DNA from 3 places in the Protofrankia sp. BMG5.30 genome. Region 2 is predicted to be linked to each of the others. Evidence: riboswitches for the same ligand, from Rfam matches in the RefSeq annotation. Region 2 holds a riboswitch; each other region holds the start of a gene.
What was found. A riboswitch is a leader RNA that binds a small molecule or an ion and turns the genes downstream of it on or off. The one in region 2 is predicted to bind cyclic di-AMP.

Region 1 (5,108 bases), on a different contig from region 2:
GGCGCGTTCCAGGTTCTCCGCGAGTACCCGCACCCACTCCTGGTCGGCGTGCCCGTAGGAGACGAAGACGTCGAAACCGCCGGCCATCCCAACCCCCCGTACACCGTGACGCGACGACGCTCTGCATCGTAATGCCCTGATCGTCGCTGTTGGCGGCCGGCCGGCCACCGCGATCCGGCCAGCGTGACCGGCATGGCGCGGTCGGCACGGCTGGCGCGGAGCCCGGGCGGTCGGGCCGCTCGACGCCTCGGAGCGGGCGCGGGAGGCACGGCGACGCCAGGAGCAGCACGATCAGCGCAGATGCCCGGCAGGGAGAGCCAGCACGAGCATGCCCGCCTGGCGGCGGCGGGGAAGGGCTGGGACGGTCAGGTGCCGGTGGCGCTGTCGGAGCCCACCGTCGGGGCCGAGGCTGACGATGCGGACGAGGCTGACGGCGAGTAGGCGCGACCCTTCCAGGCGGCGCCTCGGCCGCGCCAGTGCGCCACGGCCGAGTCCACGGTCATCAGCGTGTACAGGGCGGCGATGGCGGGCAGGGCCACGGCCGTCCACACCGGCTGGCGGTAGTAGCGGAGCATCGGGACGTAGGTGGCAGTCATGATCGCCCAGGTGGCGAGCCCGGCGATGCCGGCGACCAGCGCGGCCGTGCCCCCGGCGCCCCCGGTGCCCGCGCCGGCGGCGTCACCGCCACCGGCGAGAGCCCCCGCCAGCCCGATCACGGCCGCCGCCGGCGGCAGCAGGTAGGTCAGCACCAGGCCGACGACGGTGCCGGCGAGCAGCACGGGCGAATGCCGCAGCTGGGTGTACGCGCTACGGGAGATCATTTTCCACAGGTCGGCGAGCCCGGGGTACGGGCGGACGCTGCGCACACCCCCGGGCCCGCGGTCGGCCAGGCCCAGCCAGATCCGTCCCCCGCCGCGCTTGACGGCCTTGGCCAGCGAACAGTCGTCGATGACCGCGCCGCGGATGGCGGCGATCCCACCGGCGCGTTCCAGCGCGGCACGGCGCAACAGGACGCACCCGCCGGCCGCCGCCGCCGTGCGCGCCGTCGGCCGGTTGGCCCGGCGGAACGGGTAGAGCTGGGCGAAGAAGTAGACGAACGCCGGGATGACGAGCCGCTCCCAGCGGTTGCTCGTGCGCAGCACAGCCATCAGCGACGTGAGGTCGAGCCCGCGACCGGTGGCGTGGCGGACCAGCCGGGTCACCGAGTGCGGGCCGTGAGCGATGTCGGCGTCGGTGAACAGCAGCCACCGCGCGTCGGGCCCGGCCGCGCGCACGCCCTGCTCCATGGCCCACACCTTGCCCGCCCAGCCGGCCGGGCGCGGCTGGCCGTCGACGACCGTCAGCCTGTCACCAGCACCCGCGGCCCGGCCGATGACGCGGGCGACATCGCCGGTACCGTCGTCGCTGGAGTCGTCGACCAGCAAGATCCGCAACCGTCCCGGGTAGTCCTGCCCGAGCAGGGCCGGCAGGGTGTGCGGCAGCATCTCGGCCTCGTCCCGGGCCGGCACGATCACGGTGATCGCGGGCCAGCCGCCGGGCGGCTCGGGCCCGCCGGCCGCGCCGGTGGCAGCGGCGTCGAGCCGGGTGTCGGTCCGCCAGAACATTCCGTGCCCGGCCGCGAGGACCAGCCAGACCAGCATCGAAAGCACCGCGCACGCCGCCAGCGTCATCATGCCGGTCAGCCTCGCAAATCAGCCGGCCGCACGCGCCCGTCGACACGGCTGTGTGGTCAGTTCCTCCCACCATGACCTGTCAATGTCCCAATCCTCCGGGTCATGATGCCCGTGCCACGGCACCCGGCGTCGCGGCACCCGGCCGGCGTCGCGTCGCCTCGGGAAGGTCACAGGCAGGCCGCTGGAAGATCGCGGGTAGACGGCGTCCCGCGCCCGGACGGCATCCCTGCCGTCCGGGCGCGGGACGTGCCAGGGCAGGCCGCGAACGGCCTCCACTCGTCAACACTCCGGCAGCCCTCCCCGCGGGACGTGCCAGGGCAGGCCTGGCAGCGGCGGCACAGGGATGACAAGGGGAACGGCGGCGCGGTATCGAATTCCCCGGGCTCCTTCCGGTGACGGGTTTGGCGCGCATCGGGTACACGCGTCGGCCGCGCGAGCCGCCCGGACGGCACGGGCGGGCGCGGGCGGGTACAGCGGCGCGAGCAAGGCGAACACGATACACGCCTTCCACACCGCCGCCAGCCCCCGGCAAGCGCTTTCTCCGCGCGGCGCTTCCGGCCATGCGACGGCTGCGTCGAAGAGCACCCCTCCGGCCACTGTCACGGCCTTCCACGATCGTCTCGACCGCCTTCCCCGGCCATTTTCGGCGAGCTTCCGACGGGCATTTCCATGTTCATTTCCATGAACATTTCCGTGACGGTGGTACCGGCGGTCACGAATTCGGCCCGACCATCCACGCCGCGCGCAGGAACACCCGGCCGGAATCGTGACGATATCGCCACGCTTCGCCGGCGTCACATGCCCGTCCAGATAATGAGCGCGCGGGCGCGCGCGTTACCGGATGACCGGTGCGACAATCAACATCAGAAATAAGGTGTGCTCATCTTCACGGCCGTCCGTCCCCTCTTGCTTTCCAGGTCGGACCCGTGCGTATGGTCTGCGCCGTGCCTTCGCGAAGAAGGCACCCGTCGGGCGACACGCCGAATCCTGCCCCGGCCGACGGAAGCCAAACCAATGGCAGGAGCGGGGGAACCAATTTTTGCGGGCGTCGCGCATCGGACGTCCTTGGGGTGAAGCCGCGGAACGCGGCCGGGCAGTCCCAGCCCGAACCCGACAGCTCACCTCGCAGGCGTGGGGAAGGACATCATCATGTCCCAGACACGTACTCGTGACGGACATACGCGTGACGGCGCGACCAGGCACAGCAGGCGGCGTAACCGCGTGGGAATCAGGACCCGCACCCGCGCGATGATCGCCGTTCCGGCTGTTGTCGCAGCCATCGGCGGCAGCGTCGCGGTATCCCAGCCAGCAAACGCGGCACCGGCCTCGGACCAGGTGCTCTCCGCCATCGCACAGTGTGAATCCGGTGGCAATCCGCGCGTCGTCAACGAGATCGGCGCCGGTGGGCTGTTCCAGTTCCTGCCACCCACCTGGCGAGGTGTCGGCGGGTCCGGTCTGCCGCAYCAGGCCAGCCCCGAGGAGCAGTGGAAACGCGCTCGTATCCTCTACTCGCAGCAGGGCACCGGACCGTGGTACGCGTCCAAGCACTGCTGGTCCGGAAAGATCGGCTGACCGTCCACCGACGGCACGGCCGCATTCTTTGTTCTTTCCCTGCTCTTTCCATTTCTGTTTCTGGTTTCATGCTCGGGCCTCCCACCGGACCGGCTTCGCTGATCCGGTAGACCCGGACGGCCCGTGCCCCAGGTAACCATCTGGTTCGTCCCGGGGAGTCGGCGTCATCCCGGTGGAGATCGGACTTCGGTCGGATCTCCACCGGGCGCCCGGCTGTGACTCCTGACCGGTTTCAGAGACGGAAGCGGTCCCGGTCCACCCGGCCGAGCGGTGGGCGGCTGCGTTCGAGCTCCAGCCCTATGTCGACCAGATCGATCCGCTCGAGAGCATGGACCCCTTCAAGATCGACCCATGCGGCCTGGTCAGTCGAACCGCCCACCTCGTAGCGAAGCTCACCGGCCACCACCCGGGCGGCGTAAATGACCCGCAGGGTCTGCTGGTCGGCTTCTACACCCACCGCACGCTGAAAGTTCCGGCGTATCGAGTCTAGACCGAGCAGGGATTCGATCACGACGTCGTATCCGGTTTCCTCCTCGACCTCGCGGATCGCCGCGGCAAGCGGATCCTCCCCGTGATCGAGCCCGCCGCCGGGCAGCGTCCAGAACGTCTGACCCGCGCCGGCGAAGCGCGCGAGCAGCACTTTACCGTCCCGGATGCAGACCACATATGCCGCGAGTCTCAGCTCCCGGGTGAGAACCGGCTGTGCCTCCCCGTCCTCCAACAACCCACTCACCTTTGCGGCAACTCCTTCCGGCAGCGACAACCGACTCCGTCCGCCCACCCCCGCACCCAGCCGTTACGACTGTATTCGCGTGCGGCGCGGAGGATCGGCGTTCCACCGGACGGGAGAGCCAGCGGGATGCCAGTTCTCGGATCCGTCTGCCGGCCAGCTCGCCCCCACCAGGTCAGCCGGCGGGCGGCGTGTTGAGCGCGACGAGCAGGTCGGTCGCTGTCGCCTGCTCCCGTGCCGAGCCGATCGGCTGCGCCACCAGTTCGGTGACACCGGCGCTCGCCAGCCGCCGGATCTGCCGTTCGACGGACGCCTCGTCACCGAGGATGACCGTCTCCCCCGGGCCGTCCACACCCTCCCGGTCGAGGACGGCCCGGTAGCTGGGCAGTTGGCCGACCATGGCGAACCGTTGCGCGACCCACTCCCGGCGCGCGTCGGCGTCCGCGGTCACACAGACGAAGCTGAGCGCCACCACCCGAGGATCCGGCCGTCCCGCGGCGCTGGCGGCTCGGGTGATCGTCGGCACGATGTGGTCGGCGAGGGTCGCCGGGCCCGTCCACGTGGTGACCGTGCCGTCGGCGAACTCACCGGCGGTCCGCAGCATCGCGGGGCCGAGCGCGCCGATCAGCAGCGACGGCGGCTTGCCGCCCGGCACGTCAACGGCGCCGACGGCGGTGAGGGACGCGCCCTGGTGGGTGACGCTCTCCCCGTGCAGCAGCGGGACCAGCACGGACAGGTACTCCCGCAGGTACGCCACGGGCCGATCGAACGAGTAGCCGAACTGGCCCTCGACGATGGGCCGATGGCTCACCCCGATACCCAGGGTGAGCCGATTGCCCACGGCCGCCTGCACCGTCAGCGCCTGGCTGGCGAGCACCAGCGGATGGCGGGGATAGGTCGGCACCACCGCTGTCCCGACCTCGATACCGGATGTCTCCCGGCCCACGACCGCCAGCGCGGTGAGCGCGTCCCACCCGCCGAACTGGGTCATCCAGGCGCTGGCGAAGCCGGCCTTCGCCCCGTCACGGGCCGCCGCCACGACCGCGTCCAGTGACCGCCCCTGATCGTCCAGGTATATCCCGACACGCATCGGATCCTGCTTTCGCTCATATATGATCATCAGTAGGCTCGGT
Region 2 (5,876 bases):
TCACCGTGCGGCACGGCGAACACGGCGGGCTACAGAGCCTCCGCAGCCGGCTGGAGGCGCAGCCGCAGGTGCTCCGGCACGGGCCGTCAGCCGTCCTGCATGCCATCTGCGACCAGATCGTCGACGACTACCTGGCCGTCACCGAAAAAATAGAGGTCGACATCGACGCCATCGAGGCGTCGGTCTTCCAGCGGTCGCTGCGGCCCGACACCGGCAAGGTCTACCAGCTCAAACGGGAAGTCCTCGAGTTCAAGCACGCCATAATGCCGCTGTACGCACCGCTGCGCGCGCTGGCCGAGCCCGGCGTCATCGGGATCGACCCACGAATCCGGGCGTACTTCCGGGACGTCGCCGACCACCTTGAGGAGGTCACCGCGCGAATCGCCCGGTTCGACGAACTGCTCTCCTCGATACTGCAGGCGACCCTGACGCAGGTCACCATCGCGCAGAACGAGGACATGCGCCGTATCAGCGCCTGGGTCGCCATCGCCGCGGTACCCACCGCGATAGCCGGTATCTACGGTATGAACTTCGAGCACATGCCCGAACTGCGCCAGGTCTGGGGATACCCGGCGGTCCTCTGCCTGATGGCGACGGTCTGTTTTTTCCTGTACCGGGCGTTCAAACGGAACGGATGGCTCTGAGCCGAACCCGCCGGGCCCTCGGCCGCGCGGATCGGGACGGCCCCGCCGCCCACCGGCTCCGGTGCTGAATCGCCAGCCATGCGGATCGGCGGCCATGCGGATCGGCGGCCATGCGGATCGGCGGCCGGGCCGGGCTCCCGCCGAATCCGGAATCCTTCCCGGTGGGCCGCTCACGGCCCGCCCGATCCCGCCCGGACCATGAGCGGCCGTCCAGCGGCATCCGAAGAGAAGACAGAGAAGAAGAGGTAATGCAGGACGGCCCGACCAGCCGCCGCGTCCGGCGGGCAATCCGCGCGACCAGCCGTGTCATGTGGCCAACTTGGCCTCATGACATGTGGCCAGCCATACGACCAATTGTACGATTCGATCGTATTGTACCGGTTGTCCCATGGCGCGACCTCCCCGTCGGGATTCACGAGGACCACGCTGTCAGCTACCGTAATGGATCGTGTCGGGCTTTCACAGGGGGCCGTTCCCTACTCGGTTCTCCCGATCCTCGCTCGGCGGCAGGCGGCGGCTCCCGATCCTCGGCCGTACCTTTGGCGCCGGCAGCCAGCGCGCCGTCGTCCCGCACATCCACGACGAGGGCGGCGCGGGCCGATGACCCCATCGATGAACACCGTCCGCAACGACCTTGTCGCAGAGCTCGCGGCAAGGCTGGAGCAGCTCGACCACCTGCTCGGACGCCTGGAAGACGCCGAGCGGCAGGCCGCGAGCGCCAGCGAGGACCTGATGCGTGCCCGGCGCTGGCAGGAGGAGACGCTGCGCGCGATTCAGGACGAGCGCGCCCAGATGCGTACGCACCAGCGTGCTCTGGACAGCCTCGCGGACCGGACACAGACCGCCCTGGCCGCTCTGGCCGCCAGCCATCGCTCGCTGCCGCCGGAGGTCCACGAACTCGCGATCGAACTCCAGGTCCTACAGACCTCCGGTCTGCTCTCCCGCCGGCCGCCCCCCCGCACCCGCCACCAGTAACGACACGCCCTAACGAGGGGAGAGATAGTGGTCCGCGAATTCGGCGGCGGCGACCGGTGAGGTTCGGAGCCGGTCCAGGCGAACGTCCTGCAGGCGCCGGGCGAACGGGTCGGCGAGTTCGACGTTGACCAGCTGCAGAAGTTTCGTCGATGCTTCCTGCGCCAGCCAGGCCCGGCCCAGGCACACCTCGGAGTAGGCGTTCAGCGGACGTTCGTCCGCGTCGTGCAGGGCTGCCGCCACCGCGAGCGCGAGCGTCTCACCGTCGACGATGGCGAGCCCGGCGCCCTTGGCCGCCGCCGGTGGTACCCGGCGCGCGGCGTCCCCGGCGAGTATGAGACGTCCGAACCGCATCGGTTCGTAGAAGACCGAGTCCATCGTGATGACGTTCGGCGGCTCCAGCAACGGCCCTTCCGCCAGTTGCCAGTCGGCGTCCACGGCGAGCCGGGCGTGCAGTTCCTCCCAGATCCGCTCGGCCGGCCAGTCCGCGGCGTCGGCCGTGGCCTCCACCTGTAGGTAGAAGCGGCTTGTCCGGTGGTCACGCAGCATGTGGCCGGCGAATCCCCGCGGGCTGACCCCATAAATGATCTTATCCGTGGACGGGGTGACCGCGGCCAGGACGGCGAGCCAGGCCCATGCGCTGTCACGCTGTCGGATGTGGCGCAACGCGCCCTCGGGGATCGATCCGCGGGAAACGCCGTGATGACCATCGCAGCCCGCGATGAAACGGCTTTCCACTGTCTGCCGCTGCCCGTCGGCCGTGACGAACGAGACGGCGGGATGGTCGGAGGTCAGCGCGTCCAGCATCACGTCAGTGACGCCGAACTCGATGACGCCACCCGCGGCAAGGTAGGCGGCAACCAGGTCGGCGACGAGCTTCTGCTGCGGGTAGACGACGTGATGGTGTCCGCCCGCGTGGCGAGCATACTCGACGACAAACGCTCTGCGACGATGCCGGAACTCACAGTTGTGGTGTGGCGCACCTTCGGCCCGCAGGCCGTCGGCAAGCCCGTTGCGCTCCAGGGCGTCCACCGCCGCCGGCCCGAGCAGCCCGGCACGTGGACGGCTTTCCACCCTGGCCCGGCTGGCGGCCTCGAGCACGAGCGTGTCGATACCCCGACGAGCCAGTACGACCGCCGCCACCAGGCCCGCGACACCCGCGCCAATCACAACGAYGCCCACCCGGCGAGGACGCGGCCGCGAGGCAGACGCGCCCGGCTGGAGCGCGCCGTGCCCGTCCGGTGCGGACCCCGGAGCGGAGCGCGTCACGGCGAGCGCCTCCCCCGGGAGCATCGACACGATTCCTGATCACCCGTCATGCTGCCCTGATCACATGACTGACCCGGACGAACCGATCCGGGCGAGGCACTGCCAGAGTACGACGTCACATTCCGACACGCGTCAGGAGGCCGACAACCCGACACCAACAAACCGGATAATTTTCGCAAAAGGAGCAGAGTGCTGTTGGCGGATAGTGCTGATCGCTACTCAAAGTAGCGATATTGCTGACTATCCGTGCCCGAAGGCCCCCAGCCGACCATCTGCCGCCGCTATGGCGTATTGTCATCCTCCGCATCCCGCAAGTCACGGAAAGCGGCACGTCAGCCGGGCGACCGAAGGTCACAAGCCAGCTGGTCGCACCCGACGCCGCCCCGGCCGGCGAAGGAGGATGGGGTAGAACAGCCGGCTATGACACTTCATACAACTACTTGGGGTAGTTGTGAGGGACTAGTGTTTACTAGCGCCATCCRTATGAACTAGTCTCGCGCCGACGTCACGACACACCGGGCCGAACTGCCGAATCCTGCCCGCGGTCCCGGTGTTCCCTCCGAGTCGTCACCAGGGCAGGAGCGGGGGACCCATCCTCCACCGGGCGGCACCGAACCGCGGTGTCGTCCTCGGGGTGAAGTGCGCAGCGCGATGGTCGCGCGACCCACCGGGCAGCCCAGCCCGAACCCGACAGCTCACCTCGCAGGCGAACGGGAAGGATCACAACTTTGTCTRCGCATGATGTGCAGCCTGATCCGGCACTACGATCGCGTTCGTCGCAGACGGCTTCGTCGTCACCCCGCCGGCAGCAGATCGACCGGCACGTCGACCGCCCGACACGTGGCCGACATCGCGCGCCCACGCAGCAGTCCGGAACGGGCCGCTCGCGAGCTCGGGCCGCTGTCGCCGTGATGACCACCGGTACCGTCGCGGTGTCCGGTGTCGCCCTGGCCGGATGTGCCACGGCCGACTCAAATTCCGACGATGCTTCCGTCACCTCGCCCATAACGCTCGGATCACAGTTCGGCAGCCAGGCATCGCTGGCCAGCCTGCGCACCTCCACCATCAATCCGCTGTCCACGGACGGTTCCGGATCGGTCACCAGTCAGGTGCTCGACCAGACCGACCTGCATCCCAAGACCGGTGTCGTGCTCAAAGTCACGAATCCGGACGTCTCCGTGAAGGCAGACCAGCCGGTGGAGGTGGGATTCCATCTTGAGGACGCGGTCACCCACGCGCCGCTGGCCAACCAGCTCGTCAAGGTCCAGGTGAAGCTGCCGGAGGGATGGGCGACCTTCAAGCACCTTTACACCAACGAGCAGGGCTTCACCAGTTACACTGCCAAGGTCCTCACCACCACGCAGGTCACCGCGATTTTCGACGGAACCGACGCTCTGCGGTCGACACGGTCGACCAACGTCGGCACGTTGACCGTGATCCCCAATACCCCGGCGCCCCGGCCTTTCCAGACTGCCCGCGTCAGTGGCTCGGCCGTGAGCAGCGCCATCTCGGGCGCACTCGCAGCCGCCAGCTCGTTCGGCGAACGGTCGGTGTATCTTGCGGCCCAGCAGGCCGGCAAGCCCTACGTCTACGGCGCGGAGGGCCCCTACACCTTCGACTGCTCGGGGCTGGTCCAGTACGTCTTCAAGCAGTTGGGACGCAACCTCCCCCGCACCGCCGAGGGACAGTACGAGGCGACCACCCGGATATCGCAGTACAACAAGCAGCCGGGTGATCTGATTTTCTACGGCACGCCAGGTAATATCTACCATGTTGGTATTTATGCGGGCGATGGTAAGATGTGGGTGGCGCCCAAGTCAGGCGACGTCGTCTCGCTGAGGTMCATCTACACCACGTCGTATTCTGTCGGCCGGGTTCTCTGACTGAACCGATCAGCCCGCGTCCGCAGCTGGTTATCAGTACACGGCTTCGTGTACTGATAACCAAACCTTATAAACACAATTCACAGGCGGGTTCCCACACAGCCTCCCCCTCCGGTTGTGCGTGAACCTTGCCGCCAGGTCGATGTCGACACCGACCTGGCGGCACTCCGCGGGCGGCATCCCGCGATGATGACTTCCGCTGGTCGGACCGAGCCAACCCCCCCAGCTCGGAAAGCCCGGCGGAACAAGAGGCTTCCGCCGGCCGGTCGTACTGGACCCCCCCCACAGTCCGGTCGGTCGGCGGGAGCCGCCCCCTCCCACCGACCGGATGCCCGGCCGAGACCGAAGCTCCCCGCAGGCGCCTCCTCCGCGAGTTCCCCAAGCCATGGCGGACGACCACCGGGACCGCCCGCTCCTACGCCTTGAACTGCCTGGAGAAGTCCCACAGAGCGCGCGTGACCCGTTCGTTCCACGCCCCATCGACATGCTGGACATGGGTTTCTGGCGAGCAGCTCGGGCTCTGCCCGACCGGCCCCACCGTCGCGACGGCGACAAACTTCAGCCCGTTGCCGGGCGCCGCGCAGGCAACCGCGAGGGCGGCACGCCCACCTTCGCCAAGGCCCCAGATGTAGATCCGGGACTGGTCGATCTTCGACCGCTCCTGCGACACGTAGCGCACGACGTCACGCAGGTACTGCACGTCCGCGCCCTGGGGATCGTCCAACCTCCATTCGCCGTCCACGGCTTCCGGGTAGACCACGGCGAAGTCCCGTCGGTCGGCGAGCGTCGAGGCCTCGGTGATCTTTTCGATCGCGCCCGCGTCGCTGTTGTCATCATGCAGGACGAGGACCAGCGGCAGCGGCTTGCCGGGGTCGGCGTCGGCATGAACGGCGAGCTCGCGTTCGGCGGAGAGGTACCCCGCCGGTATCTTTGCCCGCTCGGTGTCCGGGTTACCCGAACGGGACACGTAGATCCAGGCGACCACGAGCACGGCACCGATGATCAGTACCCGCTTGCGGTTCTTGGCCCATAGCTGTTTCCCGGCTTTCAGCGGATTCGACACCACGAGACAACCGAACCACACCAGGAGCCGTCGATTCGGCAGATT
Region 3 (5,108 bases), on a different contig from region 2:
ACGGGCCGACGCACCAGCCGATTGAGCAGCTCGCCTCGCTGCGGGCCGTCCCCGGCCTGCTGGTGATCCGCCCCTGTGACGCCAGCGAGGTCGTGCAGGCGTGGCGGGTGGTCATGGGCCTGCGGCAGGAGCCGGCCGCGCTCGTCCTGAGCCGGCAGGCGCTGCCGACGCTGGACCGGGCCCGCTACGCCGACGCCGCCGGGCTCGCCCGCGGCGGCTACGTGCTGGTAGACCCCGCCGACGGCGATCCCGAGGTGATCCTGATCGGTACCGGCAGCGAGGTGCACCTGGCCCTGGCCGCCCACGAGGAGCTGACCGCGCAGGGGGTGCGCGTCCGGGTGGTCAGCCTGCCGTCCTGGGAGCTGTTCGAGCGGCAGCCCGCGCAGTACCGCGACCAGGTGCTCCCGCCGGCGGTCCGCGCGCGGGTCGTGGTCGAGCAGGCCGCTACGCTCGGCTGGGAACGGTACGCCGGCCCGGACGGGGTGATCATCGGTATGCGGACCTTCGGCGCGTCCGCCCCGCTGCGGGCGTTGCAGACCAAGTTCGGTTTCACCCCGCAGGCGGTGGTCAGTGCCGCCAGGCAGAGCCTGGCCGCCGTCAGCGCTGTTGGTGACCCGGCGTAGACCGCGAGGATCCGGATCCGAAGATTTCGGTCACGATGTCGACGGCCGGCTGGTTCCCGGGGGAGTCCGCGGGAGCCGGTCGGCCGACGGCCCGTCCCGGTGTTTCCGCGATCGTTCCCTGCCGATCGTTGTCGGTTGTTGTCGGTTGTTTTGCGCTCCGGGTGTCGGCTTGACCTGGCTGTGCGCACCTGAGACGGTGAACAGGCCCCATGGTCGTGCGAGCGATCCTGGGGTTTGGTTGTGCACAGGTTCGTCTGGTGTGCAGTTGACTGGGTACAGAGCTGGTTGGCACAGAGGTTGTACAGGGGCAGACGTGGTGGGTACCGGTAGGATTCTGCGTTTCGACGGGGTTCGTGGCTACGGTTTCATAGCGCCCGACGCTGGCGGCGACGATATTTTCATGCATGCAAACGATCTTCAAGATGAGAAGCATCTGTTCCAGCCCGGAACGCTGGTGGAGTTCGAGGCGGAGGAAAGCGACAGGGGCCCGAAGGCGTCGGTCGTCCGCCTGGCCCGTCGGGCCCAGGCCCGTCCGGCGCCAGCGCGTCCCCTGGCTTCCCCGAGCGCGGCCAACGGGCGTTCGGACGCCGATGACGACGACATGTGCGACGTCCTCACCGTCGGGGAGTTCCGGCACCTGCTGACCGAGACGCTCATCGAGTCGGTGCCGACCCTGACCGGCGGCCAGATAAGCCAGATACGGCAGCGGCTGACCACCCTCGCGCAGGCGCGCGGCTGGGTCGAGTCCCAATAACCGGCCCGCCCGGGCCCCTGCCGGCCCGGAATCTGTCGACCCGCGCCGGTGCCCGGGCACGTCGTTGCTGCCCGGACGCTGCGCCGGCCACACGGCTGGCCACGCTGCGCCGGCCGTACCACTGACCACACCGTGCGTACGGCCGGATCTGTGACGTTGCTCCGGCTGGCCGGTTCGCCTACCCGCGGGCGATCCGCCTGCCCGGCTGCGAAACACAGAAACACAACAGCGGAAAAAATGTTGTTGCCGGTCCGCGTCGGCTGTTGCACGATACGCACCGGTTATCCACGGAAGCGGTGTGTAGCGCCGTCACGCTGCGGCCAGCTTGTACCGTCTCGGCAGTCGTCCTGAGACGGCACGCGTAAATGATACGCACAGTGAGCGCTATACGTCGACATGCCGAGAAAACCGCCGCTTGCGACTACCGAAAGTAGTTCGCTACGTTGGCCGGGCTCTCAACAGCACCGGACCGCACGCCGAGTTCTGTCCACGGTCCGGTGTCTTCCGACTAGCGATCGTCAGGACAGAAGCGGGGGACCCACCTTTCCGCCGGACGCCGCCACCACAGTGGCCGTCCTTGGGGTGAAGTCGGCCGCGTGTATCCGCGCGTCGACCGGGCTTCCCGGCCCGAACCCGACAGCTAACCTCGCAGGCGTATGGGAAGGATCAGCGTTGCCTGCACATCAGGTGAATTCAGGTCCGGCTGCCGTACATCATTCCAATCCCAATCCCAATCCCAATCCCGGCCCCAGACGCGGTCGTCATCGCGCGCCCACGACCCGCTCCACCCTCGGCCGGATATCGGCGCGTACCGCGGTCGCCGCCGCGGCCACCGGCACTGTCGCCCTCTCCGGGCTGGCCTCGCCGGCCCTGGCGAACGACCGGGGCCTGGATACGGGCGGGACTGGCCGGACCGACGCCGCCACGACCAGTACGACCAGCACGAACGCTYCCCGGTCAGCCGCCTTTACGGTCACCCCGGCCGCCACCACGGGCACGGGCACGCTGGCGGCGCAACCGGTGAGTTTCTCGACGTCCTCCGCCAGCGGCTTCGGGGCGAAGCTCGTCTATCTGGCGTCGAAGCAGGCCGGCAAGCCGTACGTGTGGGGTGCCAAGGGGCCGCGGGCGTTCGACTGCTCCGGCCTCGTCCAGTACATCTACAAGCAGCTTGGCCGCAGCGTCCCGCGGACGGCCAACGCGCAGTACAACGCCTCCCAGAAGCTGTCGAAGAACGCTCGGCAGCCCGGTGACCTCATTTTCTTCGGCCGGCCGGGAGGCATCCACCATGTGGGTATCTACGCCGGGAACGGGATGATGTGGGCCGCCCCGCACACCGGGGCCGTGGTCCGGCTCCAGAAGGTCTACACCAGTAACTATCTGGTCGGCCGTATCAGGTGACCGGCCACCCGGGCCGGGCTGGCGGCCACGGGGTGTCCAGGAGCCCCGGGCGGACAGCGCGGGAAACCACGGGTGGACGCCACGAAAATTTCTCCCGGTTGTTTCCGGACAGTTTTTCCCGGAACCTCGTCGGATTCTTTTGGCTCCCGTTCCAGATGTTCGAAAAACGCCCGTAGAAGCGCATTGAATTACCCTTTTGGCGCCCTGTGGGCGACACCGGAGCCTCCTGAAACAATGCGGTAAACGGCCTGTTCGGCTACCCGAATAACGTTTTCCAAGCGGCTGGGAGAGAACTCGGGAAATATAGTTCTCGAGTTGTCCCCAGGGAGTACTGTGTCGGAATTTCCGGCAACAGGCGATCCTTTCGACGATACTTTTAGGTGAGAGTCTGATTATGGCCAGGGGAAGGCACAGAAAACCCGGTCGGTGCAACGGCGCCGCATTAGCGGGCACCGTCGGGCTCATCGGGACGACGGCTGGAATGATGCTGACCGCGGCCCCGGCCAGCGCGGCCGGGACGTCCGGGTCCGCCGTCGTCGCCGACACGACCATCGCCCGCGTCGCCGCGAACGCGGGGCTGCCCAGCTGCCGAGGGGTGCCGCTGGGCACCTGGGTGGCGGTGGCGCTCGCGGAGTCCGGTGGCAACGCCAAGGCGCGTAACGCGCGCGGTGAGGACTCCCGCGGGCTCTGGCAGATCAACGCGCGGGTCCACGCGAGCTGGCTGGCGGGTAGGAGCCTCTACGACCCGGCCACCAACGCGTGGGCTGCGAAGAAGGTGTGCGACAGCCAGGGCGTGCGTGCCTGGAGCGCCTACACCAATGGTTCCTACCATCGTTATCTGACGCGGGGAAACACCGCCGCGGCGGCGGTGAAAGCCAGCCCGGCGAGCGCGGCGAAAACACGGTCGAGCACCCCTGTCCCGGCCGTCAGCGGGATCAGCTACACCAGCCGGAACTGTTCGGTCCCATCGTCCGCGGCGACCGTGAGAAACGGCAGTAAACTGCGTACCGAGGTGGCCAGGGTACAGCAGCGGCTGACCGATCTAAGATACTCTCTCGCGGTCGACGGAATATTCGGTCCGCGGACCACCAGGGTGCTGAAGGATTACCAGCGGCAGCACGGCCTCGTGGCCGACGGAATAGTCGGCGCCCGCACCTACGCCCAGCTGTTCCCATGCGGCTGACAGCTGGGTGCTACTGACGGCCCTGGGTACCTCCCCCTCCCTCGGGTGCCCGGGGCGCCACCGTCCGCGGGCGGCCGCGGCCCTGGCCCACCAGGCCGGGGCCGCCCGCGGACGGTGCGTACCGCTGGACAACGGCCGTCAGGTCAGCGCCAGTTCCTGCGGGACGACGATGACGTCGACGAGCGCGCCGCGCCGCCACACGGTCAGTTCGAGCGGGCGGCCGATGGTGTCCTCGGTCATCAGCCGTTGCAGGTCCCCCGGGGTGGCGACCGGCTGTCCGGCGACGGAGAGCACCAGGTCGTCGGCGAACAGGCCGGCGTGACCGGCCGGGCTGTTCGCGACGACCTCGGCCAGCCGCACCCCGTGCCGCCGACCGAACCGCTCGGCCAGGTGTGGCGGCAGCGGTGCCCGGGTGCTGGCGACCCCCAGGTAGGCGCGCCGTACCCGGCCGTCGCGCATGAGCGCGGTGAGGATGCGACGGGTGGTGGTGTTGACCGGGACGGCGAGCCCGAGCCCGATCCCGGCGACGGCGGTGTTCACCCCGACGACGTGGCAGTCGGCGGTGACCAGCGCACCGCCGGAGTTGCCCGGGTTGAGCGCCGCGTCCGTCTGGATCACTTCGTCGATGACGCGGACGGTGGCGCCGGCCCGGGTGGGCAGGGAGCGCCCGAGCGCGCTGACGACCCCCGCGGTGACACTGCCGGTCAGGCCCAGCGGGTTGCCCACCGCGACGACGAGCTGACCAACGGAGAGCGTGGCGGCGTCGCCGAGCGTTGCCGGGGCCGGCGTGCCGCCGCGGGCCCGCAGCACCGCGAGGTCGGAGAGCGGATCGGCGCCGATCACGTCCACCTCGCTGTGGGTGCCGTCGGCGAACTCGGCCATGCCCGCCGCGCCGCCGCGGCCGGCCTGTCGTCCCGTGCGCCTCGATCCACTGTCGACGACGTGGGCGGAGGTGAGCAGGAAGCCGTCGTCGGTGAAGACCACGGCGGATCCGGCGCCCTCGCCGCGCGGCGTCCGTACCCGCAGGCTCGCGACGGCAGGGGAGACGGTTGCGGCGACTCGGGTGACGACCTGTGAGTAGGCATCGAGCGGATCCTGCATCCGGGCCTCCCATCCTGCTTACATAATTACGTCATTAGAAGCAGCGGAT

Region 1: linked by a shared signal. The riboswitch ahead of BL254_RS19380 (transglycosylase family protein) and the one ahead of BL254_RS02700 (C40 family peptidase) in region 2 are both predicted to bind cyclic di-AMP.
Region 3: linked by a shared signal. The riboswitch ahead of BL254_RS29420 (C40 family peptidase) and the one ahead of BL254_RS02700 (C40 family peptidase) in region 2 are both predicted to bind cyclic di-AMP.

What each region holds. Positions count from the first base shown of each region.
Region 1 covers NZ_MOME01000039.1:70,851-75,958, forward strand. Annotated here, with positions in the region: gene BL254_RS28625 (toll/interleukin-1 receptor domain-containing protein) at 1-87, opposite strand, end outside; gene BL254_RS19375 (glycosyltransferase) at 366-1,673, opposite strand; cyclic di-AMP (ydaO/yuaA leader) riboswitch at 2,642-2,818, shown strand; gene BL254_RS19380 (transglycosylase family protein) at 2,922-3,245, shown strand; gene BL254_RS19385 (NUDIX hydrolase) at 3,478-3,978, opposite strand; gene BL254_RS19390 (LLM class F420-dependent oxidoreductase) at 4,151-5,065, opposite strand.
Region 2 covers NZ_MOME01000005.1:225,292-231,167, reverse strand. Annotated here, with positions in the region: gene corA (magnesium/cobalt transporter CorA) at 1-644, shown strand, start outside; gene BL254_RS02710 (hypothetical protein) at 1,245-1,619, shown strand; gene BL254_RS02705 (4-hydroxybenzoate 3-monooxygenase) at 1,629-2,786, opposite strand; cyclic di-AMP (ydaO/yuaA leader) riboswitch at 3,438-3,608, shown strand; gene BL254_RS02700 (C40 family peptidase) at 3,797-4,768, shown strand; gene BL254_RS02695 (PHB depolymerase family esterase) at 5,184-5,834, opposite strand.
Region 3 covers NZ_MOME01000019.1:53,868-58,975, forward strand. Annotated here, with positions in the region: gene tkt (transketolase) at 1-623, shown strand, start outside; gene BL254_RS12530 (cold-shock protein) at 937-1,377, shown strand; cyclic di-AMP (ydaO/yuaA leader) riboswitch at 1,878-2,046, shown strand; gene BL254_RS29420 (C40 family peptidase) at 2,050-2,775, shown strand; gene BL254_RS12540 (peptidoglycan-binding protein) at 3,257-3,958, shown strand; gene BL254_RS12545 (S1C family serine protease) at 4,097-5,059, opposite strand.